Regions from separate parts of the Streptomyces sp. NPDC092952 genome, predicted to be linked through region 2. Evidence: riboswitches for the same ligand, from Rfam matches in the RefSeq annotation. Region 2 holds a riboswitch; each other region holds the start of a gene.
The links. A riboswitch is a leader RNA that binds a small molecule or an ion and turns the genes downstream of it on or off. The one in region 2 is predicted to bind cyclic di-AMP.
Positions count from the first base shown of each region.

Region 1: linked by a shared signal. The riboswitch ahead of ACIQGQ_RS07730 (M23 family metallopeptidase) and the one ahead of ACIQGQ_RS11410 (transglycosylase family protein) in region 2 are both predicted to bind cyclic di-AMP.
Region 3: linked by a shared signal. The riboswitch ahead of ACIQGQ_RS26845 (C40 family peptidase) and the one ahead of ACIQGQ_RS11410 (transglycosylase family protein) in region 2 are both predicted to bind cyclic di-AMP.
Region 4: linked by a shared signal. The riboswitch ahead of ACIQGQ_RS21980 (peptidoglycan DD-metalloendopeptidase family protein) and the one ahead of ACIQGQ_RS11410 (transglycosylase family protein) in region 2 are both predicted to bind cyclic di-AMP.

Region 1 is NZ_JBIVPT010000003.1:18,916-26,322, reverse strand. Features, by position in the region: gene ACIQGQ_RS07770 (DNA polymerase III subunit gamma and tau) at 1-468, opposite strand, end outside; RNA gene ffs (signal recognition particle sRNA small type) at 525-621, opposite strand; tRNA gene ACIQGQ_RS07760 (tRNA-Ser) at 785-872, shown strand; gene ACIQGQ_RS07755 (hypothetical protein) at 1,084-2,097, shown strand; gene ACIQGQ_RS07750 (heme-binding protein) at 2,225-2,767, opposite strand; gene ACIQGQ_RS07745 (SHOCT domain-containing protein) at 3,037-3,456, opposite strand; tRNA gene ACIQGQ_RS07740 (tRNA-Met) at 3,619-3,692, shown strand; gene ACIQGQ_RS07735 (PP2C family protein-serine/threonine phosphatase) at 3,870-5,030, shown strand; cyclic di-AMP (ydaO/yuaA leader) riboswitch at 5,362-5,514, shown strand; gene ACIQGQ_RS07730 (M23 family metallopeptidase) at 5,526-6,674, shown strand; gene ACIQGQ_RS07725 (aldo/keto reductase) at 6,932-7,407, shown strand, end outside.
Region 2 is NZ_JBIVPT010000004.1:82,510-89,916, forward strand. Features, by position in the region: gene ACIQGQ_RS11385 (NAD(P)/FAD-dependent oxidoreductase) at 1-498, opposite strand, end outside; gene ACIQGQ_RS11390 (exopolyphosphatase) at 960-1,901, opposite strand; gene ACIQGQ_RS11395 (DUF501 domain-containing protein) at 1,973-2,518, opposite strand; gene ACIQGQ_RS11400 (septum formation initiator family protein) at 2,583-3,053, opposite strand; gene eno (phosphopyruvate hydratase) at 3,227-4,516, opposite strand; gene ACIQGQ_RS11410 (transglycosylase family protein) at 4,848-5,612, opposite strand; cyclic di-AMP (ydaO/yuaA leader) riboswitch at 5,616-5,789, opposite strand; gene ACIQGQ_RS11415 (transglycosylase family protein) at 6,102-7,064, opposite strand; gene ACIQGQ_RS11420 (cytochrome P450) at 7,170-7,407, opposite strand, start outside.
Region 3 is NZ_JBIVPT010000013.1:106,317-113,723, reverse strand. Features, by position in the region: gene bioD (dethiobiotin synthase) at 55-735, opposite strand; gene ACIQGQ_RS26860 (adenosylmethionine--8-amino-7-oxononanoate transaminase) at 737-2,041, opposite strand; gene bioB (biotin synthase BioB) at 2,034-3,197, opposite strand; gene ACIQGQ_RS26850 (8-amino-7-oxononanoate synthase) at 3,339-4,481, shown strand; gene ACIQGQ_RS26845 (C40 family peptidase) at 4,675-5,148, opposite strand; cyclic di-AMP (ydaO/yuaA leader) riboswitch at 5,152-5,318, opposite strand; gene ACIQGQ_RS26840 (hypothetical protein) at 5,712-6,020, opposite strand; gene ACIQGQ_RS26835 (ATP-dependent Clp protease proteolytic subunit) at 6,028-6,666, opposite strand; gene ACIQGQ_RS26830 (oxidoreductase C-terminal domain-containing protein) at 6,945-7,407, opposite strand, start outside.
Region 4 is NZ_JBIVPT010000009.1:13,879-21,285, reverse strand. Features, by position in the region: gene ACIQGQ_RS21985 (alpha-galactosidase) at 1-1,178, shown strand, start outside; cyclic di-AMP (ydaO/yuaA leader) riboswitch at 1,474-1,630, shown strand; gene ACIQGQ_RS21980 (peptidoglycan DD-metalloendopeptidase family protein) at 1,634-2,545, shown strand; gene ACIQGQ_RS21975 (SGNH/GDSL hydrolase family protein) at 2,710-3,555, shown strand; gene ACIQGQ_RS21970 (STM4011 family radical SAM protein) at 3,610-4,485, opposite strand; gene ACIQGQ_RS21965 (STM4012 family radical SAM protein) at 4,494-5,870, opposite strand; gene ACIQGQ_RS21960 (STM4013/SEN3800 family hydrolase) at 5,867-6,682, opposite strand; gene ACIQGQ_RS21955 (STM4014 family protein) at 6,720-7,407, opposite strand, start outside.

The DNA of each region.
Region 1 (7,407 bases), on a different contig from region 2:
GAAGATGAACTTGAGATGCTCCGGCGGCTCCTCGACCACCTTCAGCAGGGCGTTGAACCCCGCCGAGGTGACCATGTGCGCCTCGTCGATGATGTAGATCTTGTAGCGGCTCGACGCGGGCCCGAAGAACGCCTTCTCCCGCAGGTCACGGGCGTCGTCCACGCCACCGTGCGACGCGGCGTCGATCTCGATGACGTCGATCGAACCCGGCCCGTTGCGCGCGAGGTCCCGACAGGACTGGCACTCCCCGCACGGGGTGGGCGTCGGCCCCTGCTCGCAGTTCAGGCAGCGGGCCAGGATGCGCGCGCTGGTCGTCTTGCCGCACCCGCGCGGACCGCTGAACAGGTACGCGTGATTGACCCGGTTGTTCCGCAGCGCCTGCTGCAGCGGGTCGGTGACATGCTCCTGCCCGATGACCTCGGCGAACGACTCGGGGCGGTAGCGGCGGTACAGCGCAAGGGACGACACACCTACGAGGTTATCCGGGCCGACTGACAACCAGCCCCGGAACCACCGCCCGGAAACGCAAGGGCCCCCCACGCACCCGCCAGAGCCGACCTACCCTTGCTGCCTTCCGGCCCTGGGGGAGTTCAGTCAGATAGCGCCACGTGAGGGGCTGACGCCCACCTTAGCGGATCCCCACCCCCACCGGTCCACCTCCCCCTCCACCGGCACCCGCCGGGAGACCCCGGAACGCCCCCGCGAAGATCTCGAAACGGTCTCGAAGCGATCTTGGGGCCAACAGGTTCGCGAGCACTCCTCAACGTCTTGTATTGTTTGCGGCGGAGGATTCGCCTAGTGGCCTAGGGCGCACGCTTGGAAAGCGTGTTGGGGGCAACCCCTCACGAGTTCGAATCTCGTATCCTCCGCCATTGCTCTCACCGGGCAATACGTCGAAGGGCCCCGCAGCTTGCTGCGGGGCCCTTCTTCGCATACCCAGGAGCCCGTAGGCCTGGTTCTTGTCCACGGGCCCGGGCCGAGCACTGGCAGGGGCTGAAGTACTGCCGGGCCTTCGCCGCCGACCGGCACGGGAGCCTGCGCCTCACCAAGGAAGGCAAGGCTCCTGAACTGTCCTATCGGGGCATGCAGGCGAGGGAACTGGGCCGGGCGTTCGGGCTCGCTGTCGCGGAACGGGCGCTTCGCGAGCGGTATCCGGATCACCTGATCAGCATCGTCGACGTGGAAACCGTCCTGCTTCCCGGCTTCGCGCGGATCAGGCCGGCCGGGACTCTCGGGGCGAGACCGAGGCCGGATTTTCTGTTGGAGGCATGGCGTCCCGGGGAGGGCTCCCGGATCTTCGTGGTGACCGTGAACGGCAACCACCAAGACGTGAAGCCGAAGACCTCCGCGGGCTCCCGCACGTCGTACAGGCAGCTGGCCCGGGGCGGCGAGCGCGTGGAGCGGCTCCATCTGGGGCAGCGGAACGGTACTCCCACGTTCATGACCTCGACCGAGTTCCTGGCCGCTGCCGGTGTGACGGTGCACGTCGTGCACGCGGAAGGAGATGTCGAGCTCCCGGTGCGGCCGGCCTCCGGCGAGGGTTCGGCCGACGTGGCTGTCGGACGCCGGACTCTTCCGTACGCCAACTCCGTGGCCGTCCCGGCGAAACGCGGAACGGAACGGCACAACGCCTTCCTGATCCCTGAAAAGGAGTTCCCGTGGTTCGGCCGAGTGATCGCCCGGGCCCACGCCGCCGGGCAGCTCTCATTGGCCGGCGGCGGTGCGGCGGTCGGCAGCTACCTGATCGACGAACAGGGCGGCAAGCACTTCAGGGAGACGTCCTTCGCAGGGACCGCCAGCGTCCACGACGCGAAAGCCTGTTTCGCGGACGAGCGATACGTCGGTACCGACCAGGTCTTCCGTATCGACGGCACACGCGTCGAGGCGTTCTCCGGCATGGCCACCGATCTCTACGGACTGCTCGCGGCGGGCGAGGTCGAGGAGTACCGCCGACGGACCTACGAGCGGCGTAAGGACTGGCCCGAGCCGGACGACATCGACGACTGGGGCGCGAGTTCCTTCCGGCCGGACGGCACCGTGCTCGCGATACGCGTGGTGCCGGAGAAGGCATCCCCCGACGACCGGTACGCGGGCTGACCGCAGCGGCTTACGAGGGGACGGGGCTGCCACGGCGGGCGCGTCCGGACGGAAAAAACCGGTGGCACCCGTACGGGGGGAACGGGTGCCACCGGAGTCGGGGAGGCCTGTGGGCCTCGGGGTGGGGTCAGCGGGTGAGGGTGGCGACGCCGGCCTGGGCGAACTTCTCGTCGAGGTCGCCGGAGGGGGCTCCGGCGACGCCGATGGCGGCGATCGGGGCGCCCTTGGCGGTGACGGGGGCGCCGCCGGCGAGGAAGAGGGTGCCGGGGATGTCCTTGAGGGTGGGGGCGTTGGCCAGGCGCTTGGCCAACTCGGAGGTCGGGGCGTTCCAGGAGACGGCGGTGTACGCCTTCTTCACGGCCGACTCGTAGGCCTGCGGGCCGGCGCCGTCGCCGCGCAGGGTGAGGATCGTGTTCCCGTTGCGGTCCACGACCGCGACCGAGACCCGCTGGTTCTCCTTCTTCGCCGCGTCCAGCGTCGCCTGCGCCGCCTTCGTCGCGGCCGCCAGGGTCAGGTGCGTGCTCTCCTGGAGGTTGCGGTTCTTGGTGTCGGTCTTGACGGCGGCGGCGGGGGCGGAGGCACTGGCGGAGGCGGCCCCGACCGTACCGGCGACGACGGCAGCGGCGGCGACACCGGTCAGGACACGGGCGCGCAGCGACAGCTTCTTCATGGTGAACGACTCCTCGGATTCGGCCAGCGGGTTCGGGGACTTCCACGTTCCCGCTCTGACATCCATCCTCAAGCCGTGCCCGGCCCGTACCCGTCGGCCTGCGGGCTCCCTTCCGGGCCCTCGACGGACGACGGACGGGTCCACCGATCGGCTGATGCGCTCCCGGCGTACGGGCGCCGGGTGGCCAGAGCTTCCCGAAGGCCCGTGGCCGGCCGTCCACTCGCCGTAGAAGATCCTGCTCCGATGCCCGCAGGGGGCGCCGTGAGCGCTCAGGCCAGGAGCTTCGCCTTCGCGCGCTGGTACTCCTCGTCCGTGAGCGCGCCCCGGTCCTTGAGGTCGGAGAGCTTCGCCAGGTCGTCGGCGTGGCTGCTCCGGGTGCCGGGCCCGCCCGTGCCCGCGTCGGGGGAGTTGGCGGCGTCGCGGACGTACGACCTGAAGGCGCGCTCGCGGTCCTGCGCGTCCTTGATGTCGTGCTCGGCCATGGCCGGACCCCGGAAGATCAAGTACAGCAGTACGCCGAGGAACGGCAGGATCAGGACGAGGATCAGCCAGCCGGCCTTGGCCCAGCCGCCGAGTTCGTGGCTGCGGAAGATGTCCGTGATGATCTTGAACAGCAGGAACAGCCACATGATCCAGAGGAAGAACACCAGCATGGTCCAGAAGAGGTTGAGCATGGGGTAGTCGTCCACGGATCTCTCCTCGGTCGACGCGCGTGTTCCGCACGGTGATGGACAGGGGTAAATCAGTCATATCACCGCATATATGGGCTCGCCTGTTGTCTGCCGATGGCCGGTCGGTGGACCGGGGTGGTCAAGAGGACGTCGGGGATGGCGTAGAGTTGGGTTCACCGACGCGGGGTGGAGCAGCTCGGTAGCTCGCTGGGCTCATAACCCAGAGGTCGCAGGTTCAAATCCTGTCCCCGCTACTGAAGAATCGGGCCCGGTACGCAGACAGCGTGCCGGGCCCGATTTGTTTTCTCCCGGGCATGAGCGGGTACCTCCTTCGGCCGACGCGGAGTCGCCGCCCGTTCCCGCTCCGGTGAGGCTGGGGGCGGGGCGCGGCGCTGTCCGCGGCCGCGTGCGTACCGGGCAGGAGACCACAGGTGTGGAAGTGGGAGAAGAGGCGCGGTCGGCACGCCGGGGGTGACACCCGCGGCCGGAGCTTCGTCCGTACGCTGCCCGCGCTGATGATCCTCGGCGGACTGCTCTTCGACAGCCTCACCCCGCAGACCTTCACCGCCATTCCGCTCTTCGTGGCCGCGCCGCTGATCGCCGCCCCGTTCTTCTCGCTCGCCAGCACGATCCGGACCGGCGCCGCCTCGATGCTGGCGGTCATCCTGCTGCGCCTCTACAGCAGCACGTTGCCGGAGGTCGTGCCGCTGATCGAGCTGCTCACCCTGGCCACCGTCTCGATCCTCGCGGTCGTGATCAACGGAGTGGTGCGGCGGAGCAACGAGCAGCTGGCCTCCGCCCGGTTCATCGCGGAGACGGCCATGCGCGCGGTGGTGCCCCAACCGGCCGCCCGGATCGGAGGACTTCAGGTCGCGGCACGGTACGAGGCGGCGCAGGCGGACGAGTACGTCGGCGGCGACCTGTTCGCCGTGGCGGACACCCCGCACGGGGTGCGGATGGTGGTCGGGGACGTGCGGGGCAAGGGGCTCGGAGCCGTGGAGACGGTCGCGGTGGTCATCGGGGCGTTCCGCGAGGCGGCCGAGCAGGAGTCCTCGCTGGCGGACGTGGCGGGCCGGCTGGAGCGGGCGCTGTCCCGGGAGGAGGCGCGGCGAGGCGGGCTCGACGTGCTCGAAGGCTTCATCACCGCCGTACTGGCCGAGATCCCGGCCGGGCTGTCCCGGGTGCGGGTCGTCAACCGGGGCCACCCCGAGCCGATCCTGCTCCACCCGGACGGGGCGCTGGAGGTGCTGCGCCCCTCGGTGCCCGCGCTGCCGCTCGGCATGGGGCTGGGGGTGTGGTCGGAGCGGACGGACGAGTGGGAGCTGCCGGACGGGACGACGCTGCTCCTCTACACGGACGGCCTCTCCGAGGCGCGGAACGCCGAGGGGGTCTTCTACGACCCGGCGGCCCGGCTGCGCGGGCGGATCTTTCCGGGGCCGGAGAAGCTGCTCTCCGCGCTGACCGACGACGTACGCCTGCACACCGGTGGCGAGACGACCGACGACATGGCGCTGCTCGCGGTGGTGCGTCCCGCGCAGGGGCAGCCGGACCGGCGCCGGACCGTGCCGATCGTGGGGGCGGAGCAGGGGTGAACGGGCCGGGAGCGGGACTGGACGGCTGGGGGCGGGGCTGCACGGGCGCGGGGCGGGACTGAACGGGGGCGCGCGGGACCGGGCCGAACTGCCGCAAGGGGATGCCACCGTGCGTAATCGAAGGACGCCGCTCCGCATAACATTTGACATAACGTCAGAAACGAGTCGGCCGCTGAGTGATGGTCAAGTAGGCCTGTTGGTATGGCTATGTCCCGTAAAGTCCAGGCCAAAGACGTGAACGATCAGTGGGAACAGCTTGGAATGGGGCCCCGGTGTCTATTAACGTTCGATAACGCAGCGCGGTCGTCCCAGCCGTCATCAATGGCGGCGCCGTGCGCGAGCGCCGAATCCCGCAAGGGAACCGGGGAACCACCACCATGGGGTGAATCGGACACCTGTGTCTCGTGAGAGACGGAGGTGCCCGTAGGAGACCTTCCTGCTCCGAACCCGTCAGCTAACCCGGTAGGCGAGAAGGAAGGAAAGGAGTGCGCCCCCGTGGCGTCCAACAAGCCTGCCCCAGAAGCCCCTTCCCGGTTCCAGGGCGATCACGGCGATTACGGCACCGGCTACGGCGTTGCCGACTACGGCTACGGCACCGGCCTCGACGCCGACCGCACCGGTGAGTTCACCACCGACTTCCGCTCCGACGCCGGCGACGGCGAGGCCGAGCGCGGCTGGAGCGAGTGGAACCCCACGGAGGAGACGGTCCGCCCGGTGCGCGGCCGGCACCGTGTCGCCAAGCAGCGCACGGGACTCGCCCGCAGCTCCACGGTCCTGGGTGTCGGCGTGATAGCGGCGGTCGGCGCGGGCGGCATGGCCACCGCGCAGGGCAAGCCCCCGGTCTCCATCTCGGTGCCGGACGCGATCACGAACAACCTTCCGGACGCCAAGTCCCTTCCCGGCGTGGGCGCCCTGTTCTCCGACGGGTCCCAGACCGACGGGGCGGACCAGGGCGAGACCGCCCCGCTCACCACCGCCGGCATCACCACTGCCGAGGCCGAGCAGGGCACCACGGACGCCGGTGAGGCGCTGCGCGCCCGCATTCTCCAGCAGGCCGAGCAGCAGCAGGACGCTGCCGCCGCCGAGGCGAAGGCGGCCGAGGAGAAGGCCGCCGCCGAGAAGGCCGCCGCCGAGGCGAAGAAGCAGCAGGACGCGGCCGAGGCCAAGGTCGCCGCCGAGAAGAAGAAGGCGGAGGAAGAGGCCAAGAAGAAGGCGGAGGCGCTGCGGCTGGCCAAGCTCGCCGCCAGCTACTCCCTCCCGACCTTCTCGTACACGATCACCTCGACCTACGGTCAGGCCGGGTCGATGTGGGCCTCCGGCCACCACACCGGCCTCGACTTCGCCGCCCCGACCGGCACCCCGATCAAGGCCGTCCACAGCGGCACGATCAAGTCGGCCGGTCTGGCCGGTTCGTACGGCTACCGCACCGTGCTGGAGCTGGACGACGGTACGGAGATCTGGTTCTGCCACCAGTCGTCGATCGGCGTCAGCGTGGGCCAGAAGGTCACCACCGGCGAGACCATCGGCCGGGTCGGCGCGACCGGCAACGTGACCGGTCCCCACCTCCACCTGGAGGTCCACACCCCCGACGGTTCGGGCGTCGACCCGATGGCCTGGTTCCACAGCAAGGGCCTCAACCCCTGATCCGTCCTTCGGACACCGCTCCCCGCGCCGGTTCCCCCGGTGCCGGGGCCGGTCCGTCCGGCCCATGAACCCCGGCAGCCCCGACGCTCTCCCCCCGACGTCAGGGCTGCCGGTCCTTTTGGCTGCCAGCCCTTTTCCGCTGTCGGCCCTTTCCCGCCGCTGGTCCGTTTCCACGGGCGTCTTCCACGGGCGTCCGTTCGGGTGGACGGTCCGGTGCGGGCGGAATAGCGGGCCCGCCGGGGTTCGTTGATCCACTCATGACTTCTCTTCGCCCGCTGGGCTCCTCCGGTCTCCAGGTCTTCCCGCTCGCACTCGGCGGCAACGTGTTCGGTTGGACGGCCGACGAGGCACAGTCCTTCGCCGTGCTGGACGCGTACACCGCGGCCGGGGGCAACTTCGTCGACACCGCGGACGGCTACTCCGCCTGGGTTCCGGGCAACGAGGGCGGGGAGTCGGAGACGGTCATCGGGAAGTGGCTCGCCTCCCGCTCCGACCGCGACGACCTCGTCATCGCCACCAAGGTCTCCACCCACCCCGACTACAAGGGGCTCGCCCCGGCCAACATCAAGGCCGCCGCCGAGGCGTCGCTGCGCCGGCTCGGCACCGACCGCATCGACCTCTACTACACGCACTTCGACGACGAGTCCGTGCCGGTCGAGGAGATCATCACCGCCCTGGACCAGCTGGTGAAGGAGGGCAAGGTCCGGGAGATCGCCGCCTCCAACATCAGCCC
Region 2 (7,407 bases):
GGTCAGCGCCCTGCGGCGGACCTCCTCGTCGGTCGTCGAGTCGGCCTTGTCCAGCTGCTCCAGGACGTGGTTGCGCAGGCCGATGGCCTCCTCGATGCCCTTCATGCCGATGCCCTGCTCGGCGAGGCCGGGGATCGGGAAGGTACGGGAGACCGCGCCCATCGCGATGACCAGGTAGTCGAAGGGCAGCTCGTAGGCCTCGCCGACGAGCGGCGCGACCGTGGCGACCTTGCGGTCCTGATCGATGGTGGTGACACGACCGGTGAGCACCTCGGCCTTCGGCAGGACGCGCCGCAGCGGGACGACGACATGCCGAGGGGAGATGCTGCCGGCGGCAGCTTCGGGAAGGAAGGGCTGGTAGGTCATGTACGAACGCGGGTCGACGACCGTGACGGTCGCCTCGCCGAAGCGCATCTTCTTGAGAATGCGTCGAGCTGCGTACAGGCCTACGTACCCACCGCCTACAACGAGGATCCTGGGACGCTCCGTGGTGCTCATGGCATCGAGTATCCACCCCTCTCCGGGGGTGGGTTAGTGCGCCCCTTCACAAGGTATGGCCGCCCCTCTGCTACACTGCGCCGCCCACGTGACCCAGGTCATGGCGCCACAGGGGAACCACGGGCCGGGCGCGAACGTTGTTGACCGCCTGTGAGCTGGCCCTTGGCCCTTTCCGCCGGGTGGACCACGCCCCTCGACGACCCCTTGGGAACCGCTCCGTAACACGCCGGGCCGCAGGCGCGGCACCCCCGAGAGTGACTCCCGGGGCCCGCAAGAGGCCGAACGGCCCTTCCGTGGACCCAATTCCTTGTGAAGAAGTTCACGAACTTTGTCGCGGCACCCCCTTCGAACCACCGCCCGCACGCCCTTCCGGGGCTCAAAGGTGCAGGCCAAGGCGCGCCCGAGCGGAGTGTTCGAAGGGCTGGAGGAGCGGCCGGGGGCGGCCGGGGCGGACCGTGGGGTTACGCGATCGACCAGGCGATGCCGTCGAGGATGTCGTGCTCGCTGACCACGACCTCGCGGGCCCCGGTCCGCCGCATCACGGCGAGCAGGATGAGCGCGCCGGAGACGATCACGTCGGCCCGGCCCGGGTGCATCGCGCCGAGGGCGGCCCGCTCGGCGTGGGTCGAGCCGAGCAGCCGGGCGGTGATCTCCTCGACCTGGTCGACGGAGATCCGGGAGTGGTGGATCGCCGACGAGTCGTACTCCTCCAGCCCCAGGGCGACGGCGGCGACCGTGGTGACCGTGCCGGCCAGGCCGACCAGGGTGGCCGCCCCGGTGAGCGGGACGCTCTCGGCCGCGAGGTCGAGGGCGGCCCCGATGTCGGCCCTGACCGCCTCGACCTGGTCGGGGGCCGGCGGGTCGGTCAGGACGCCGTCGCGGACCAGGTGCCGCTCGGTCATCCGTACGCAGCCGATGTCCACGGAGCGGGCGGCCCGCACCCGGTCGTCGCCGACGACGAACTCGGTGGAGCCGCCGCCGATGTCGACCACCAGGTACGGCGTCGGGAGGTGCTCCTGGCCCGCGAGCTCCCGGGTGGCGCCGGTGAAGGAGAACTCGGCCTCCTGGTCGCCGCTGATCACCTCGGGCTCGACGCCGAGGATGTCGACCACGCCGCGGACGAAGTCGTCCCGGTTCTCCGCGTCCCGGGAGGCGGAGGTCGCGACGAAGCGGGGCTTGCCCGCCCCGTACTCCTCGATCACCGCCGCGTACCGGCGGCAGGCCGCGAACGTGCGCTCCAGCGCCTCGGGGGCCAGCCGGCCGGTGCGGTCGACGCCCTGGCCGAGGCGGACGATCTCCATCCGCCGGTCCAGCTCGACGAGTTCACCGGTGGACGGGTCCGCGTCGGCGACGAGCAGGCGGATGGAGTTGGTACCGCAGTCGATGGCGGCCACGCGGGTCATGGTGCTGCTCCTGTGGAGATCGGGCCCCTCCGGCGGACGGGGCGCGGGGTGGGGGCGCGGAAGAAGGGCGGTCAGCCCGCGTCCGGCGCGCCGTCCTGCGGGGCGCAGGGCGTGACGCACGGGCCCTTGCGCCACCACTCCGGCAGCATCGCGATCGCCTCGTCGCCCAGCGGGTTCACGCCCGGCCCGGCGGCCAGCGAGTGCCCGACCAGGACGTGCAGGCACTTCACCCGGTCCGGCATGCCGCCCGCGCTCGGGAAGCCCTCCAGCACCTCGATGGCGTCGCGCCGGGCGATGTAGTCCTCGTGGGCGGCCCGGTAGGCGGCGGCCAGCTCGGGGTCGGTGGCGAGGCGCTCGGTCATCTCCTTCATGACCCCGTTCGCCTCCAGCGTGCCGATGGCGGAGGCTGCGCGCGGGCACGTCAGGTAGTACGTCGTCGGGAACGGGGTGCCGTCCTCCAGCCGGGGCTGCGTCTCGACCACGTCCGGGTTGCCGCAGGGGCAGCGGTGCGCGATGGCGCGCAGGCCGCGCGGCGGGCGGCCCAGCTGCTGCTGGAACGCGGCGATGTCCGCCTCGGTGGGCGCGGTGGACTCGGTCTGGGGAGGAGGGGTTTCCATGCCTGCCTAGGTTCTGATCGGGTCTGCTCGAACTGCGGTACTACGGGGACGGGCGGCGGGAAGGTCAGCCGCGGTCGGCGCTGTCGACGCCGTCCCACAGGTTGGAGTGCCAGGGGCGGCCGGAGCCGTCCGTCCGGCCCTGGCGCTCCTTGACCGCGTCGGGGTCGACGACCGTGTAGCCGGTCTCCCCCGGAAGAAGGTAATGCAGATGCGTACGGGCCAGCCGCCTGATGTAGGCGTCGTCCTGGAGCCGCGCCTTCTCGTCGCGCAGCTCCTCGGTGCGTTCCTTGGCCTGCTGCGCGAGGCGCCGCTGGTCGGCGATCTCGTCCTGCTGCGAGACGTAACTGCGCATCGGGTACGCGAGCACGACCACCAGGGAGCAGACGACGAGCGCCAGGAACGCCGCCCGGCCGGTGAGCCGCGAGCGGCGGGCCTGGCGGCGGTTCTGCGAACGGTAGACGCGGGCGGCGGTCTGCTCGCCGAGCAGTCGCAGCCGGGTCGCGGTGGAGAACCGGTCCCGGTCCTTCGCGGCCATCTCTCCGCCTCCCCATTACGCACGTCCGTCCCCGCACACGGTACGGGACCGAGTGCGGGGACGGACGGAGGCCGGGGCCGTTCGCGGCGCGCACTGCTCCGCGAGAGGCGTTTCCGCAGGCCCGCGGAGTGGCGGCGCCTGCGGGTGCCTACTGGTCCGCGGAGCGGCTGTGCCTACTGGTCCGCGGAGCGGAACCGGGGGAAGGCGGAGCGGCCGGCGTACACCGCCGCGTCGTCGAGGATCTCCTCGATGCGCAGCAGCTGGTTGTACTTGGCGACGCGGTCCGAGCGGGCCGGGGCGCCGGTCTTGATCTGGCCGCAGTTCACGGCGACGGCGAGGTCGGCGATGGTGACGTCCTCGGTCTCGCCGGAGCGGTGCGACATCATGCACTTGAAGCCGTTGCGCTGGGCCAGCTCGACGGCGTCCAGGGTCTCGGTCAGCGAGCCGATCTGGTTGACCTTGACGAGCAGGGCGTTGGCGGAGCCCTCCTCGATGCCGCGGGCCAGGCGCTCCGGGTTGGTGACGAAGAGGTCGTCGCCGACGATCTGCACCTTGGCGCCGAGCCTGTCGGTGATGACCTTCCAGCCGGCCCAGTCGTCCTCGAACAGCGGGTCCTCGATGGAGACCAGCGGGTACGCGGCGACGAGCTCCTCGTAGTACTCGGTCATCTCGGCGGCCGAGCGGGACTTGCCCTCGAACTCGTACGTGCCGTCCTTGTAGAACTCGGACGCGGCGACGTCGAGCGCGAGCGCGATGTCCTTGCCCGGGACGTAGCCGGCCTCCTTGATGGCCTCGACGATGAGGTCGAGGGCGGCGCGGTTGGACTCCAGGTTCGGCGCGAAGCCGCCCTCGTCGCCGAGGCCGGTGGACAGGCCCTTGGTCTTCAGGACCTTCTTCAGCGTGTGGTAGACCTCGGCGCCCCAGCGCAGGGCCTCGGAGAAGGACTCCGCGCCGATCGGGGCGATCATGAACTCCTGGATGTCCACGTTGGAGTCGGCGTGCGAGCCGCCGTTCAGGATGTTCATCATCGGAACGGGCAGCAGGTGCGCGTTCGGGCCGCCCAGGTAGCGGAAGAGCGGCAGGTCCGAGGCCTCGGAGGCGGCGTGGGCGACGGCCAGCGAGACGCCGAGGATGGCGTTGGCGCCGAGCGAGCCCTTGTTCTCGGTGGCGTCCAGGTCGAACATCGCCTGGTCGATCAGCCGCTGCTCGGTGGCGTCGTAGCCGACGAGCTCCGGGCCGATCTGCTCGATCACGGCGAGGACGGCCTTCTCGACGCCCTTGCCCTGGTAGCGGTTGGGGTCGCCGTCACGGAGCTCGATGGCCTCGAACTGACCGGTGGAGGCGCCGGACGGAACGGCAGCACGGCCCGTGCTGCCGTCGTCGAGGCCGACCTCGACCTCGACCGTGGGGTTTCCGCGGGAGTCGAGGATTTCCCGGGCTACGACGACGTCGATGGACGGCACGTGGCATCTCCTTCTGGGATATGACGCTGTTGGTGCAGGGTCGCTTTGGCCTTGCGACAAGAGCCTAACCGGCCCGGCCCGCCCGCCCCCACGACCGCCCGACCCCTGGGACGAAAAACGACCCGAGAGACCTCATTGCCGGTCATACCGCCCAAAATTTACCGGTCGGTAACTACAACAGTTGAACGCACCCCCGCTCCCCCGAGCGGAGGGAGCGGGGAAGCCGGCGCAACGGCCGGGGGACGGCATCGCCCCGGTCCGGTGCGCACGGGGGGATGCGCGCCGGACCGGGGCGGCCTGGAGGGGAGAGCCCGCGCCGCGGGGTCCCGTGTTACTTCGTCAGGTGCAGCTGCTGACCCGGGTAGATCAGGTCGGCGTCCTCGACGATGTCCTTGTTCAGCTCGAACAGCCGCTGCCAGCCGCCCTTGACGCCGTGCTCGGCGGCGATCCTGCTCAGCGAGTCGCCCTCGACGACCTTGTACTCGCCGTCGCCCTTCTTGACCTTCTCGCCGGTCGGGGTGGTGACGGTCTTCTTCGACTCGGCGCTCGGGGCCTGGCCACGGTCCGAACGGGAGGCGGCGGGGGCCTCGGTGCGCTCGGCCGGCTTCGGCTGCGCCTGCTTCTTCGGGGCGGCGCTCTGCTGCTCGGAGGCGCCGGAGCCGGCGGTCGAGTTGGCGGAGGAGTTCGAGGACGAACCGGTGTCGACGCCCGGGTCGACACCGTCGTTGGTCAGGCCGCCGGCACCGGCGCAGGCCCAGGCACCCGGGCCCTGGAGGGCGAGGAGGCGCTCGGCGGTGGCGATCTGCTGGGCCTTGGTGGCCAGGTCGGCGCGCGGGGCGTACTGGGTACCGCCGGCGGCGGCCCAGCTCGACTGCGAGAACTGCAGGCCGCCGTAGTAGCCGTTGCCGGTGTTGATGGACCAGTTGCCGCCGGACTCGCACTGGGCGACGGCGTCCCAGGTGGCGACGGAGGCGGCGGAGGCGTTGGTGGCGCCCATCAGCGGCACGGCGACGGCGGCACCCGCGACACCGGCGAGCGTGACGAGGCGGACGGCCTTGGACGGGCGGCGGTGCTTGCCCTTGCTGGAAAGCAGCATGGAACTTCTCCTCACCGACGCCTACGAGGTGAGCTGTCGGGTTCGGGCCGAGTGAGTTGCCCGGTCGCACGTCCTAGCACGCGACTTCACCCCAAGCCTGATCCGATACGTCGTCCCGACGTCCGGACCCGGCGGCTTACCTGGGTCCCCCGCTCCTGCCTACGGCGCTGTACGCGTCTGTTTTCCCTTCGACCGACGGCAGGATTCGGCGTGACGGTCGACGGGGCCCGCGGTGCGAGCGATTCCGACCGTAAACATACGCAAGCCCTACATTCAAAGATGGACACATCAGACAATCAGCCCGTACTTGCATCTGAAGAATTACTGTTTCCGCAGGTCGGGGCGGGGTGGAAGGCCCTCCGAATCGCGACACGCCGGAAGACGCAAAGAGACCCATGTCTCACTTACGCATAAGTGGACATAGGTCCCTGAACTACCCCGGTTTCCGAGGCGTTTTTAGGCGGTTTCCGGACCGCCGACCGCTCGCCCCTACTCGGCCTTCACGCCGAGATCGAGGCTCTGACCGGGGAGGATGAGGTCCGGGTCGGAGCCGATGACGTCCTTGTTCGCCTCGTAGAGCGCGGGCCAGCCGCCGGGGACCTTCTGTGCATCAGCAATCGTCCAGAGGTTGTCCCCGGACCGGACGGCGTACGTGCCGTCGGCGGCCTGCCCGGCCGTGTCGCGCGCGTCGCCGCCGCGCGAGGCGTGCCGGCCGGACTCGCGGTGGCCGCCGTCCGCGCCACGGCTCTCGTCGGCGGCCGGGGCGCCGCGGTGGCGGCCGTTCGTGCCGCTGGAGGACTCGGGCGAGGCGGAGTCGTCCTGGCCGGCCTTCGACGGCGCGCCGGTGGAATCGGACGGGGTGGCCGAGGGCGAGGTCTCCGCGGACGGCGCCTTCGAGCCCTTCCCGTTCCCGTTCGACCCGCCCTTGTGCTTGCCGGAGTTGCCGGACGAGCCGTCCGAGCCGTCCACCGCGTCCGCACCCTCCCAGGCGCTGTGGGGCGGCGTGACCACGTCCGACGTGTCGTCCTGCTCATCCCCGGAGGGGGTCGTGCCGGGGTCGACGCCGGGCAGCGAGCCGTCCGTCGCCAGGCCGGAGATGACCGCACAGCTGGGCCACGCCTGCGGCCCCTTGTCCGCCAGGACCTTCTCGGCCACCGCGATCTGCTGCGCCCGGCTGGCGAGGTCGGCGCGGTCCGCGTAGGTCTCGCCGCCGTACGCCTTCCAGACCTCCGGCGAGATCTGGAGGCCGCCGTAGGAGCCGTTGCCGAAGTCGGCGCTCCAGGCGCCGCCGCTCTCGCACTCGGCCACCCGGTCCCAGGTCGTGGCCTCGGCCGCGGACGCGCCCGACGCGCCGAGCAGCGGAATGGCGATGGCCGATCCGGTCACGCCCGCTGCGACGACGATGGCCGGTGCCTGCCGGGGGCGACGGTGCCTGCCGTTCGCGGATCCCATGGAATTGCCTTCCGTGTGACTGACGTCTGACTCGTGGGTCGAACGGTGAACCTAGCCGCACTCGAACGCGCGTCACAAGTCGATGCAGCGCGGATCACGTGAAAGTCACAGAGTTGACGAGGCATCAGTTTCTGGTGCGGCGCACTCCGGCGTGAACTGCACCGGGAGCGTGCGGAGTCCGCGCATGATGAGCCCGCCACGCCACCGCAAATCGGTCGGTTCCACCGCGAGTCGCAGGTCCGGGAGACGGTTCAGCAGGGTGGCGAGCGCGGTCCGTCCCTCCAGCCGGGCGAGCGGCGCGCCGAGGCAGTAGTGGATGCCGTGCCCGTATCCGAGGTGCTGA
Region 3 (7,407 bases), on a different contig from region 2:
GGCCGCGTCCGCGTGATGCGGACGGCCGGCCCGCACGGCCCCCGCGCGCCGAGGTCAGCGGTCCCCGCCGAGCTCCGCCGTGAGCCAGCCCCGGGCCCGCGCCCGGAAGGCGGCCGGTTCCAGCGCACCCGCACCGGCCGGTACCGCACCCAGCAGTGGGGCGCCCGTCACCACCGGCAGATCCGTCAGATTGCAGCGCGCCGCGAGGTCCGGCTCGGCGGGCATGCTGCCCACCACGACCCCCCGGCACTCCAGCCCCCGGGACCGCAGGGCCTCCGAGGTCAGTGCCGCGGTGTTGAGCGTGCCCAGCCCCGCGGCCACCACGACCAGCACCGGGGCGGCCAGCAGCCGGGCGGCGTCGGCGAGGGTCGAGCCCTCGTCGTCGAACCGGACGAGCAGCCCGCCCGCACCCTCGACCAGGACCAGGTCGTGCTCGGTCGCCAGCTTCCGCGCCGCGTCGGCGACGTCGTCCGGCCGTACCGGCGGGAGTCCGGACCTGCGGGCGGCGGTCGCCGGGGCCAGGGGCTCGGGGAACCGGGCCAGCTCGACCGCCGTGACATGGTCCCCGGCCAGCCGCGCCACCTCGGCGGCATCGCCCGGTTCGCCAGGAGCGAGGCCGGTCTGCGCGGGTTTGAGCACCGCGACACGGCGACCCGCGTTGGCCGCCGCCACGGCCGCCGTCACGATCGTCTTGCCGATCTCGGTGCCCGTACCGGTCACCACCAGGATCGTCATCTCATCCCTCTCGCGCCGCCGCGCACACGGCCCGGCAGATCCGCGCCACGTCCTCGTCGTCCGTCACATACGGCGGCATCGTGTAGACCAGGTCGCGGAACGGCCGCAGCCACACCCCTTCCCGTACCGCGGCCCGGGTCGCGGCCGCCATGTCCACCTCGTGATCCAGCTGTACGACGCCGATCGCGCCCAGCACCCGTACGTCCCGCACCCCGGGCAGTTCGGACGCCGGGGCGAGTCCCTCCCGCAACCCCGCCCCGATGCGCTCCACCTCACGCTCCCAGTCCTGGCCGAGCAGCAGATCGATCGAGGCGCACGCCACCGCGGCGGCGAGCGGATTGCCCATGAACGTCGGGCCGTGCGCGAGCACCGGCACCTTGCCGCGCGAGATGCCCTCCGCCACCCGGGAGGTGCACAGCGTCGCCGCCATCGTCAGATAGCCGCCGGTCAGCGCCTTGCCCACGCACATCACATCGGGCGAGACACCGGCGTGCCCGGCGGCGAACAGCTTTCCGGTCCGGCCGAACCCGGTGGCGATCTCGTCGAACACCAGCAGCACGTCGTTCGCGTCGCACGCCTCGCGCAGCACCCGCAGATATGCGGGGGAGTGGAAACGCATTCCGCCCGCGCCCTGCACCACCGGCTCCACGATCACCGCCGCCAACTCCTCGGCATGCCCGGCGATCAGTTCCCGCAGCTGCCGTACGTAGGCGGCGTCCGGCTCCGCGTCGAAGCCGGCCGGCGGCTCGTCGGCGAAGACCTGACGGGGCAGGACACCCGACCACAGCTCGTGCATCCCGCCTTCGGGGTCGCACACCGACATCGGCTGCCAGGTGTCCCCGTGATAGCCGCCGCGCCAGGTCAGCAGCCGTTGCTTGGCGGGCCGCCCGGCCGAACGCCAGTACTGCAGACACATCTTGACCGCGACCTCGACCGCGACCGACCCCGAGTCGGAGAGGAAGACGTGCCGCAGCGGCTCCGGGGTGATCCCGACCAGCCGGGAGGCCAGCCGCACGGCGGGCTCATGGGTGAGCCCGCCGAACATCACATGGCTCATCCGGCCCAACTGCCCGCGGGCCGCCTCGTTGAGGACCGGATGGTTGTAGCCGTGCACCGCGGACCACCAGGAGGACATGCCGTCCACCAACTCGGCCTGTCCGTGGGAAGGTTCGGCCAGTCTGAGCCGTACCCCGGACGCGGACGCCACGACCAGCGGATCCTGACGCCCCGGCATCGGGCCGTACGGATGCCAGACATGGGCCCGGTCCAGGGACCTCAGCTCGGCCGTGGAGAGCGGCTCAGGCATTGGGGGCGAGATCCGTCCCCGCGCCGCGGCGGCGGACCGCCACCAGGTCGGTGCGCGCGGCCGGCGCCTCGGCGGGAGCGGCCGGATCCGCCTCGGGCGTCCCCTCGCAGGGCGTGCATCCGCCGTCGTGCGAGCCGCATCCGCCCTGCTCAGACCGGTGCGCGGGCAGCGTCGTCGTGCCCGCGCCCTCCACCTCGAAACCGGCGTCCGCGATCATGTCCAGATCCGTCTGGCCCGCCTGGCCCTCGCTGGTCAGGTAGTCGCCCAGGAAGATCGAGTTCACCAGGTGCAGGGCCAGCGGCTGCATCGAGCGCAGATGCACCTCGCGCCCGCCGGAGAGCCGTACCTCCACGTCCGGGCAGACGAACCGGACCATGGCCAGGATGCGCAGGCAGTGCTGCGGGGTGAGGTTCCACTCCTTGGCCAGCGGAGTTCCCTCGAACGGGATCAGGAAGTTCACCGGCACCGAGTCCGGGTCCAGTTCGCGTAGCGAGAAGACGACGTCCACCAGGTCGGCGTCGCTCTCGCCCATGCCCGCGATCAGTCCCGAACACGCCGAGAGCCCGGCGGACTGGGCCTGACGCACCGTCGCCACCCGGTCCGCGTAGGTGTGGGTGGTGGTGATGTCCCCGTACGTCGCCTCGGACGTGTTGAGGTTGTGGTTGTACGCGTCGGCGCCGGCCGACCGCAGCCGATCGGCCTGGCCGTCGGAGAGCAGACCGAGGCAGGCGCACACCTCGACGCCCTCGTTCTGCTCCTTGATCGCCTCGATGGTCTCCGACACCCGGTCGACGTCGCGGTCCGTGGGGCCGCGGCCGCTCGCCACCAGACACACCCGCTTGGCCCCGCCCGCCACTCCGGCCGCGGCGACCTTCGACGCCTCGTCCGGCTTCAGCCAGGTGTACTTGAGGATCCCGGCCTTGGAGCCGAGCCGCTGCGAGCAGTACGAGCAGTCCTCGGGGCACAGCCCCGACTTGAGGTTGACCAGGTAGTTGAGTTTCACGCGCCGCCCGAACCACTGACGGCGCACCTTCCCGGCCGCGGCCACCACTTCGAGCAGATCGTCGTCCGGGGTCGCCAGTACGGCGAGGGCTTCTTCACGGGTCGGCAGCTCGCGCCGCAGGCCCTTGTCCACCAGTGTGGTCAGGAGGTCCATGGCGAAGATCCTGTCCTACCGGCGTCCCGCAGCCAAGGAGGAACCGGACAACAGTGCCTGTCGAGGGTGTGTGTATTGCCACACCATGACCGGCGGTTTCCACGGTTAGGGTCTGTGAGCTGCCTACAAAAGGGACCGCTCATGCCCTTCGACCCGTTCGGCTGGATCGACGCCGAGGCACGCCGTCGTGCCGATGCCGGACTCGTCCGTGTCCTCCGCCCCCGGCCCGCCGACTCCGGGCTCCTGGACCTCGCGAGCAACGACTACCTGGGGCTGGCCAGACACCCCGACGTCACTGCGGCCGCGGCCGCCGCCGCACACGAATGGGGCGCGGGAGCGACCGGTTCACGGCTGGTCACCGGCTCCACCGCGCTCCACGCCGAACTCGAACGGGAGCTGGCCGAGTTCTGCGGCTTCGAGGCGGCCCTGGTGCTGTCGTCCGGCTACGCGGCCAACCTCGCCGCCGTCACGGCGCTCACCGGACACGGCTCGCTGATCGTCTCCGACGCGGGCAACCACGCCTCGATCGTGGACGGCTGCCGGCTCTCCCGCGCCCGGACCGCCGTCGTCCCGCACGCCGACCCCGAGGCCGTACGCAAGGCCCTGCGGACACGGGACGGGCGGGCGCTCGCCGTCACGGACTCGGTCTTCTCGGTCGACGGCGACGCGGCCCCGCTGTCCGAACTGGCCGAGGTCTGCCGTGCGGAGGACGCCGCGCTGCTCGTCGACGACGCACACGGCCTGGGCGTGCTCGGGCCGGGCGGCCGGGGTGCGCCGGCCGCCGCCTCGCTCGCGGGCACCGCCGGGACCGTCGCCACCCTGACCCTCTCCAAGTCCCTGGGCAGCCAGGGCGGAGCCGTCCTCGGACCGGCCCGCGTCATCGAACACCTCGTCAACACGGGCCGGACGTTCATCTTCGACACCGGTCTCGCCCCGGCCGCGGCGGGCGCCGCCCTGGCGAGCCTGCGGTTGCTGCGCCGCGACCCGGAACGGGCCGGCCGGGCCCGCGCCGTGGCCGCCACGCTCCACGAACGGCTGACCGGGGCCGGGCTGACCGCCGCACGCCCCGACGCGGCCGTGGTGTCGGTGCGCGCCCCCTCCGCGGACGCGGCGGTGCGCTGGGCGGCCGACTGCCGCGCCGCCGGGGTCGCCGTCGGCTGCTTCCGGCCCCCGTCGGTGCCGGACGGGGTGTCCCGGCTCCGGCTGACCGCGCGCGCCGACCTGACCGAGGAGGAGATCACCACCGCCGTGTCGACCGTCCTGCGCACCGCGCCCGCGGGCTGACCGCACCCGCCCCCGTACGTGTCCGGCGGCCGCTCCGCGACGGCGGGCCGCACGGCCCGGTGAGGACCGCGCGGCCTCCCTCCCTCTCCTCCGCCGGCCGGACGGGCCGGTGTCGATCAGGGAGGGGGCCGCGTCGGACGGTCTGGCGCCGAACGTGATGCACGGCCGCGGCCGCGGGGCGGGCCGGCCGGGCTCAGCCGACCCGGCCGTAGTAGACGCTCCTGCTCCAGATCTTCTCCAGCCTCACCACGGCACCGGCCTTCGGGGAGTGCCAGATCCGGTTCTCCCCGGCGTAGATCCCGACGTGGTAGACGCTGCGGCCGGAGTGGAAGAAGACCAGGTCGCCGCGGCGCCGGTCCGAGGCCGGGACGTGCTTGGCCCGGTTGTACTGCTGCTGGGCCGTGCGGGGGAGCTTCCTGCCCGCCTTCTTGAACGCGTAGAGCGTCAGGCCCGAGCAGTCGAAGCGGTGGGGGCCCGCGGCGCCCCAGCGGTACGGTGAGCCCTTCTTCGACGCCGCGATGTCGAGCGCCTTCATCGAGACGGTCGCGGCCTGGGCCTCCGTCTGGGCGCCCGGCGCGAGCATGGTGCCGCCGACGGCGGCGAGAGTGAGGACCGAGGCCGTTCCGGCCCGGGCGAGCAAGGACGGGACATGAACCTGCGCAGACATGCGCAACCCTTCGTCAGCCGCCTGTGAAGGATGACCTGTCGGGTTCGGGCCTGCGAAGTCGCCCGGCCGCGTGGTGCGGCTTCACCCCGAGGGTCGTCCGGTGTGCCCGGGCCGACCCGTTGTGCTCGGGTCCTCCACTCCTGCCGATCCACTTTCGTCGACCAGACATCCGGACGGCGGCAGGACTCGGCGTCCACCCGGACCGCCCCGCCGCGGTGGCGGGGGCTTGTCGTCCCAGGGATCTTGACCCACGGGCCGGGGGATTTCCGAGCTGAAAAACTGATATGTGAGGCTCCTCACGGCTGATCCATTCGGGTGGACATGAACCCTTCCGGACTGTTGCCGGATGACCGGGCCGGCGCGGTACCAGCGGCGGAAGCGCTGATTCCAGCTGTGGTCCGCGCGAAACGCGCAAGTCGAGCGGTCTCTTGCGCAGGGGGCTTCCTACGCCGAACGGGCGAGGAAATCCGATCACCGTGTCGGGTGTGTCGCCCGCCTGGACGGGGCGCGGGCCGTGGGCGGTGCGGCGGGCCGCGCCGCCCACGGCGGAGCGTACGCTCCGGTCAACTGGTGGGAGCCGGTGGCACGGTGACGCGCCCGGCGCGGCGCTCGCCGTCCAGGACGCGCAGCGCCCGGGCGAGCGTCGTGGTGTGGATGTGTGCCTCCCCGCGCTCGTGCATCAGTGTCAGGGCGTCCCGCAGTGCGACCGCGTGCGAGGCCAGTGCCTGTGCGGCGCGCAGTGCGCCGTAGGTGTCGTTGCCCCGGGCCGGGTTGATCCGGCCGATCTGGTCGACGACGTCGAGGTAGCGGTCGATGAACTCCCCCTCGGCCCGGGTCAGTGCGGGAAGCGGCTGGGGCTCCGGCGGTCGCATCGGGTGGTCACCGCGCGCCGTGCGGTGCACGGACGGCGTTCCGGTTCTCCAGGACGTGGTCCACCAGGCCGTACGCCCGGGCCCCGGCCGCGTCGAGGATCAGATCGCGCTCGATGTCCTCGGCGATGCGCCCGGCGTCCTGCCCGGTGTGCCGGGCCAGCAGTTCGACGAGGAGCGCGTGGAGCCGTTCCATCTCCCGCGCCTCGATGGCCAGGTCGGACGGCTGGCCCCGCATCGGCTCGGGAAGTTCGGGCTGGCGCACGAGCACCCGGGCGCCGGGCAGCGCGTGCCGGTGGCCGGGCGTCCCGGCGGCGAGCAGTACGGAGGCGCAGGGGCCGGCCTGGCCGAGGCAGAAGGTCTCCACCTCGCAGTTCACGTACCGCATCGTGTCGTAGATCGCGGACATGGCCTCGAACGAGCCGCCGGGGGAGTTGATGTAGAGCGAGAGGGGCTGGTCGGGGGCCGCGTGCTCCAGATACATGAACTGCGCGATCAGGTCCGAGGCGGCGGCGTCGTCGACCGGGGTGCCGAGGAAGACGATCCGCTCGGCGAGCAGTTTGGAGTACGGATCGAAGGTGCGGACGCCGTCGGCCGTGCGCTCGGTGAACTCGGGCAGTACATGGCGGGCTGCGGGGCGGAACGGCATGGCGACGCCTCTCTTCCGGAACGGTACGGGCCAAGCCCTGGGCGGGCTTCCGTAGAAAATGTACAGGACGTACAGAAAGAGGGAAGTGTTTCGGGCCATCGACCTGGCCCGTCGGCCGGTTCCACGAGGCGGCCGAGGCATGCGGGAACGCCGTGAACCCGCCGAATGGGCAGGCGCGGAGGGGCGATCCGGCCGTTGCGTGGGCTTCCGGACCTGGCCGGAAATCCCGGACGAGGGGCGTTGACCGGCCGGGACTGCTGGTCAACACCCCTGGTGCCTCAAGGGGTGTGCGGTCGGGCTGCCGGGGCTGTCGCTATGGCCGCCCGCCAGTCGCTTCCGGCGGCGATGACCGTGCACCAGAGGCGCAGTGCCGTGGGCGGCATGCCGAAGGACAGGGCGCCGGTGAGCCGGTGGCCGGTGCGACGGGCGACGAGGAGCCGCCCTTGGGCCGGGTCGCCCTCGACGACGCGTGCTTCGTGGTGGCCGGGGAGCCGGCCGTACGCCTGGATCCTGACCCCGCGCTGGTCGGACCAGAAGTACGGGGCGGGCGGATTGGGGGTGGAGCAGGTTGCGGGCGGCGGCCATGCCCTGCTCGGCGGCGTTGGTCCGGTGCTCGCCGCGCATGTCGGCGCCGAACAGGGGGTTGTGCCGGCGGGCCACGTCCCCGGCGGCCCGGATGCCGGGGACGGCGGCGAGGTGCTGGTCGCAGACCACCCCGTCGGCCAGGCGCAGGCCGCTGCC
Region 4 (7,407 bases), on a different contig from region 2:
TCTACAACTCCTGGGAGGCGACCGGCTTCGACATCTCGCTGGACCAGCAGCGGACCCTGGCCCGGCGTGCCGCGGACATGGGGGTGGAGCTGTTCGTGGTGGACGACGCCTGGTTCGGGCGGCGGACCAGCGACCGGGCCGGACTCGGCGACTGGACCCCGAACCCGGACCGGTTCCCCGGCGGGCTGAAGCCGCTCGCCGACGAGGTGCACGCACTCGGCATGCGGTTCGGCATCTGGGTCGAACCGGAGATGGTCAACCCCGACAGCGACCTCTACCGGGCGCACCCCGACTGGGTCCAGCACGTCCCCGGCCGGACCCGCACCGAGTACCGCAACCAGCTGGTGCTCAATCTGGCCAGGCCCGATGTCCGGGAGTACCTCTGGGAGCAGCTGGACGCACTGCTCTCCGGTACCCCCGTCGACTACGTGAAATGGGACTTCAACCGCTGTTTCACCGACCCCGGCTGGCCCGGCGAGGAGTACCCGCAGCGGATCTGGACCGCCCATGTGGACGCCCTGTACGCGCTGATCGACCGGCTCAGGGCCGCGCACCCGCACGTCGCCTTCGAGTCCTGCTCGGGCGGCGGCGGCCGGATCGACCTGGGCATCCTCTCCCGTACCGACCAGGTGTGGACCTCCGACAACACCGATCCGCTCGACCGGCTCGCCATCCAGGAGGGGTTCAGTCACCTCCACCCGGCCCGGGTGATGGCCGCCTGGGTCACCGACAGCCCGAACCGCCAGCTCAACGGCAGGGTCAGTTCGCTGCGTTTCCGGTTCGTGAGCGCGATGGCCGGAGTGCTCGGCATCGGCGGGAACCTCGCCGAGTGGAGCGAGGAGGAGCTGGCCGAGGCGCGTGGCTGGGTGGATCTCTACAAGGAGATCCGCCCCGTGGTGCAGCAGGGCGCGCTGTACCGGCTGCGCGAACCGCGCGGCGGACTCGGCGCCGTCCAGTACGTGCACGGCGAGGAGACCGTGGTCCTGATGTGGCTGGAGGCGCAGCGGTACGGGGAGCGCCCGCCGGCCCTGCGGCTGCGCGGGCTCGACCCCGCTGCCACGTACACCTGCCGGGACACGGGGGCGGTCCACCACGGTGCGGTCCTGTTCCACCAGGGACTGGACACCGGACTCCGGGGCGATCTCGACGCGCGGGTGCTGCGCCTGCGACAGGACTGAGCAGCCGGGCATGTCCGTAATGCGCGCTTTTTACGAACATCTCCCGCTTATAAGGGAGATGGTCGGCGGCCCGTGAGCGGGATCATATTCGTGACGGTGTGTGGCGGCGGACGGGACGGGAATTCCTTTCGCCGCGCGGAATAACAAGATCCGTAATCCACGGAGGGTGACCGGAATTCCGTTCCGAATTCCCGAAGCGGAATACCGGCGGGGAACCAGGTGCTTGTTCTCGCCGTCCCGGCTCGCTTACGGTCACCGCATTCCGGACGGCCCGCCCAATCCTGCCGCCGACCGGAATTCACATCCACTTATCGCGTGGCAGGAGCGGGGGAACCAGGTAGGCCGCCGGCCGGAGAGATCCGGACGGCTAGGGGTGAAGCCGCACACCGTGCGGCCGGGCATCTCCAGCCCGAACCCGACAGCTCACCTCGCAGGCGCCGGAGAGGAAAGACGCCATGCCCATCACGGGTAAGCACCGCCGTCCCAAGGTCGGCCCCATCGCCCGAGGCTTCGCCGCGGTCAGCACCGGTGGCGCCGTCATCGCACTGCCGCTGCTCGGTGCCACCGGCGCCCACGCCGCCGACCAGGCCACCACGCCGGAGCAGGCCCCCGTCGCGCACACCGCGCCGAAGGCCGCCCCGCAGGCCGGACCCGCCACGTACTCCGTCGTCCCCGGCGACTACCTGTCGAAGATCGCGGCCGAGCACCACGTCGCGGGCGGCTGGCAGAAGCTGTACCAGGACAACCGCGAGGTCGTCGGCGGAAACCCCAGCCTGATCCTCCCCGGCATGAAGCTGACCCTCGGCGCCGCCGCCGGTACGGCCGCGCCCACCGGTGCCGCAGCCGGTACGGCCGCACCGTCGAAGGCCGCCCCGGCCGCCGAGCAGCCCGCCCCGGCGGACCAGGCGGACCCGGCTGCGGAGGAGGCCCCGGCCCCCGCCCCGGCCACCGAGGACACCGGCTCCGGCTACGTCCACCCGGTCCCCGGCAACCACACCACCAACTACCGGGCCTCCGGCTCCAACTGGTCCAGCGGCAGCCACACCGGCATCGACTTCCCCGTCTCCACCGGCACCGGCGTCAAGGCCATCACCTCCGGCACCGTCGTCACCGCCGGCTGGGGCGGCGCCTACGGCAACCAGGTCGTCGTCAAGCACGCCGACGGCCACTACTCGCAGTACGGCCACCTGTCCTCCCTCTCCGTCTCGGCGGGCCAGTCCGTGAGCGCCGGCCAGCAGGTCGGCCTCTCGGGCGCCACCGGCAACGTCACCGGCCCGCACCTCCACTTCGAGGTCCGCACCGGCCCCGAGTACGGTTCGGACATCGACCCGATCGCCTACCTGGCCTCGCACGGCATCTCCGTCTGAGCGTGACCCGGAGCAGGACGAAGGAAGGGGCGGTGCGCGGTGGCGCACCGCCCCTTCCGCCTATTCCCCCTTTGCCAAAAACTGACCGGGTGGTCTATGTCACCACCCGTCAACCCTTTATTACGGTCGCGTAGGTCACATTCGACGGTGCAGGATAAGCGCTTGTGGCAGACGATTCGAGAAAAATGCAGCGTGGCGTCAACAACCGACAGGGCGTCATCGGGTCGTACGCGGCGATCGGCGACAGCTTCACCGAGGGAGTCGGTGACCCCGGCCCGGACGGAACATTCGTCGGCTGGGCGGACCGGTTCGCGGTACTTCTCGCGGACCAACTCCCGGACCCCGATACGGCACACGACGCCGAAGGACCCGCACACCCGGAATTCCGATACGCCAATCTCGCCGTACGCGGACGCCTCCTCGACCAGATCGTCGAGGAGCAGGTGCCGCGTGCCAAGGAGCTCGCCCCCGACCTGGTGAGCTTCTGCGCGGGGGGCAACGACATCATCCGGCCAGGAACCGACCCCGACGACGTGGCCGAACGCTTCGAGCGCGCCGTCGCCGAGCTCACCGGCGCGGTCGGCACGGTCATGGTCACCACCGGCTTCGACACCCGGGGCATTCCCGTCCTGCGCCATCTGCGCGGCAAGGTCGCGACGTACACCGCCCATGTGCGGGCCATCGCCGACCGCTACGACTGCCCGGTCCTGGACCTGTGGTCGCTGCGGTCCGTCCAGGACCGGCGCGCCTGGGACGACGACCGGCTCCACCTGTCGCCCGAGGGGCACACCAGGGTCGCGCTGCGCGCCGCCCAGGTCCTCGGCATCGACATACCGGCCGACCCCGACCAGGAATGGCCCCCGCAGGCCCAGCGAGGCACCCTGGAGGTCCGGCGCGACGACATCCACTGGGCGCGCGAGCACCTGGTGCCCTGGATCGGGCGGCGGCTGCGCGGCGAGTCCTCCGGCGACCACGTCGAGGCCAAGCGCCCCGACCTGCTGCCGCTGTAGCCCCGCGGATCCGTTCCCGACGCACCGCCGCCGCCCGGCGGACGTGGCCGAAGCTCAGCCGCGCCCGCCGGGCAGTAGCGGTGAGGCGGGTATCCGCTCCAGCACACCGCCCGCGAAGACGTCGTACAGCGGCAGCGTCTCCAGGTGCACATAGCCGATGTGGCAGTCGCAGACCGCCAGCGGGCAGGCGCGCGGCCGCAGCGCCCGCCGGTAGCTCCCGTCGTAGAGATTGCCGAGCGGCGCCGGGACGAAGTGGCAGCGCCGCACGGTGCCCTCCCCGTCCACCGAGATCACCGACTCACCGGTCCGGCACGGCAGCCCGGCCGAACGGTGCGGATCCCGGCTGTACGGGAAGAGCGGATCGATCGCCGTCCAGCGGTCCGCCTCCGCGTCGGTGTAGCGGTGGCCCTCCGCCGCGTTCACCCAGAGATAGACCTCCTCGGGCAGCGCGGCCCGCAGCCTCCGCGCCTCCTCCAGATGGGCGTCCAGCCCGACGATCCCGACGCTGTGCCGGATCCCGAGCGCGCCGAGCTCCCCGCACTTGGCGAGGAACCGCTCGTACGGCGTCTGCCCCGGGTGGTACGTGCACCACAGGGCGATCTTCTCCCGCCCCGCAGCTCCCGCTTCGGCCAGCCAGCCCGTACGGCTGCTCAGATTGGTCTGGATCGCCACCCGGGCCACGTGCGGCAGCCCCGCCAGCTCCACCAGCGCCCGGCGGTACCAGGAGCGGACCAGGCCCTCGCCCCACGGGGTGAACAGCACCGAGATCCGGTCGCCGGTCTGCTCCGCCACCCACGCCGTGAACCGCTCCAGCGCCGCCCGGTCGGCCCGCAGCTGCTCCCGGCTGTCGCGCCGCTTGGCGAACGGGCAGTACGGGCAGTCGTAGTCGCAGGAGGCCAGCGGGCCCCGGTACAGGATCGTCAGCTCCATCGACGCGCTCACTTCAGCTCGTACGCGGCCATCGCGGCGCGCACGGCGGGCGAGAAGAGCTCCGGGCCCAGGGCGTCGGAGTGGGCCAGGCCCTCGGGGGACAGGCGCAGCAGCCCCGACGCCCCGGCCGGGGCGTCCAGCCAGCCGCGCGCCTCGAACACGGCGAGCTCCCCGGGGAAGTCCGCGCCGGGCGAGGTGCCGAACCGCTCCGCGTACTCGGCCAGGACCAGCCCGTCGGCCTGGAGCACGGACTGCAGGAGATGGCGGCGGCGCGCCTCGTCCCCGTCCACGTACCGCCCGACCTCGGCGCGGGAGAAGTCCTCGGTGGCGGTGTAGCCGTCGATGATCGCCCGCACCTCCCGCATCTCCACCGCGTAGTCGAAGGAGTAGTGCAGCCGCGAGGTGTACGAGCGGGCGCCGCAGCCCAGGCCGATCATGCCGTCGGTCTGGCAGGCGTAGTCGTCCGGGCCCTCCGCACGCGGGGCGTCGGCGCGGCGGAACATCCGCATCGAGACCTGCTCGTAGCCGTGCGCCAGGAGGTGGTCGCGGCCCGCCCGGTACAGCCGCAGCCGCTGCTCGTCCCAGGCCGCGTCCGCCGCCCCCTCGTCGGTGCCGAGCCGTCCCAGACCGGTCAGCGGGCGCACGTACAGCGGGTAGAGGTACAGCTCCTCCGGCCGCCAGGCCAGCGCCGCGTCCAGCGAGGCGCGCCAGCTCTCCTCGGTCTGGCCGTCGATGCCGTAGATCAGGTCGATGTTGAGGACCGGGATGGCGCTCTCGCGTATCCGGCCCAGCGCCGACTCCACCTCGGCCCGACGCTGCGGGCGCACCGCCGCCCGTGCCTCCGCCTCGACGAAGCTCTGCACCCCGATGCTGATCCGGGTCGTGCCGCGGTCGGCGAGGACGGCCAGCCGGTCGGCCGTCGCGGTCGACGGCGAGGTCTCGACCGACAGCGGAACGGACCGCAGATCGGCGCCCATCCGCTTCTCCGCGATGTCGCAGAGCCGCTCCAGCTCGGCCGCCGTCAGGAACGTGGGCGTACCACCGCCGAAGGCGGCGGCGGCGAACCGCACGGGCTCCTCGTCGCCCAGCGCGTCCCGGACCGCGAGGGCCTGCCGCTCCAGCGCGTCGAGGTAGCGGGTCGTCAGCTCGTCGGGCGCGCCGATCCGGGTGAAGAGGTTGCAGAAGCCGCAGCGGACCTCGCAGAACGGTATGTGGAGATAGAGCGAGAGCGCGTCCTTGCGCTCACCGGCCCACAGCTCGCGCAGCCCCGGCCGACCGGCCAGCGGCCGGTAGGCGGTCTTGTGCGGGTAGGCGTAGACATAGCTCTGGTACGGACGGACGGCGGACGCGGCCGGCGTGGCCGATGCCGATGTGGTGCGGCTCATCGTGCGGAGGCCCCCGGTTCCAGGAAGAAGTGTGCGTACGGAACGGTCCACACGGACGGGTGGCCGAGGCGGTGACCGGTGTAGCCGTCGTCCCCGTACGCCGTGCCGTGGTCCGAGCAGACGATGGCGAAGCAGCGGCGGCGGCTGCTGGCGGCCGCGAAGAGCCGGCCGATGTGGGCGTCGACGTACTCCAGGGCGGCGGCGTGCGTGGCGCGGGAGTCGCCCGCCTCGCGGGTGGCCCCCGGCCGGTGGAACCAGTTGGGCTGGTGCAGCGCGGACACATTGACGAAGAGGAACAGCCGCTGCTCCGCGGGGAGCCGGGCGACGACCTGCTCGGCGCGGGCCACCTGCGCCTCGAACGAGGTGGGCGAGGCCACACCGAACTCCGGCTCCCAGTGGCTCTCCTGGAACATCCCGGGCAGCACGGAACCGAGCGCCGCCTGCTTGTTGAAGAAGCCGACACCCCCGATGCACACCGTGCGGTAGCCGACGCCCGCCAGACCGGAGACCAGGTCCGGCGTGTCGAACACGAAGGTGTCCGTGGCGGTCGACTCGCTGCCCGCGAACCGCGCCGCGAAGAGCCGGGGATGCGGCCCCTGACCCGTCGGCGTCGGCAGGAAACCGGCGAACATCGCCTGGTGGGAGGCGTACGTGAAGCTTCCCGGCGCGTGCCGCTCCTCCCAGGCACCCCCTGGCAGATGGCGGGCCAGATTCGGGATGCGGCCGACGGCGGCGAGCTCCGCCGCCACGTCGTGGCGCAGGGTGTCGAGGGTGACGAACAGCAGGTCGTGGCTGCCCACGATCCGGCTCATGTCGGGATTTCCGGCGGACTCGGGGGAGCGCGCGGTGTCAGACGGTGGCGGTTGCACGGTGGTTCCTTGCTCTGTTCATGACGGCGGCGACCTGCGCCGCGTAGGTGTCCAGGCCCTCGGCTCCGCTGCCGTCGAGGCCGGTCAGCCGGGGCAGCAGATCACCGAAGGCGTTGACCTCACCGACGGCGAAGCGCCGCCAGCCGGCCGAGGGCAGCAGATCGACGCCCACGCACAGGGTGTCCGGGAAGCAGGCGGCGGCCCGCTCGCACACGGCCAGGGCCTCGCCCCAACTGCTTCCCGCCGCTTCGACGGCGGCGCGGACCCGGCCGAGATCGCCGCGCTCACCGCCGAGATGGAGGTTGGTCATGGGGGAGCGGCTGGTACGCGCGACGGCATGCGTGGCCCGGCCCGCCACCACCACGACCCGCAGGTCCGTCGCCCGGCCGGCGAGGGTGGCCTTGGGCAGCCAGCGCTCGACGTGCAGCCCCTCCGGCGCGAGCGCGTCGACGACCGCCGCGACCTCCCGCTCCGTCGTCAGACGGCGGAGCCTGAGCGAGTTGAAGAGCCGGCCGGAAGCGTCGCGCTCCACCGAGGTGGTCGCCCTGATCCGGCCGGGCCCGGCCGTCTCCACGGCCAGCACCCCGGAGGCGGACGAGCCGTGCGCCGGCTTCACGAAGACCCTGGGCATGCCGTGCTCCGCCATCCGGCCGCGGATGTCCGCCCAG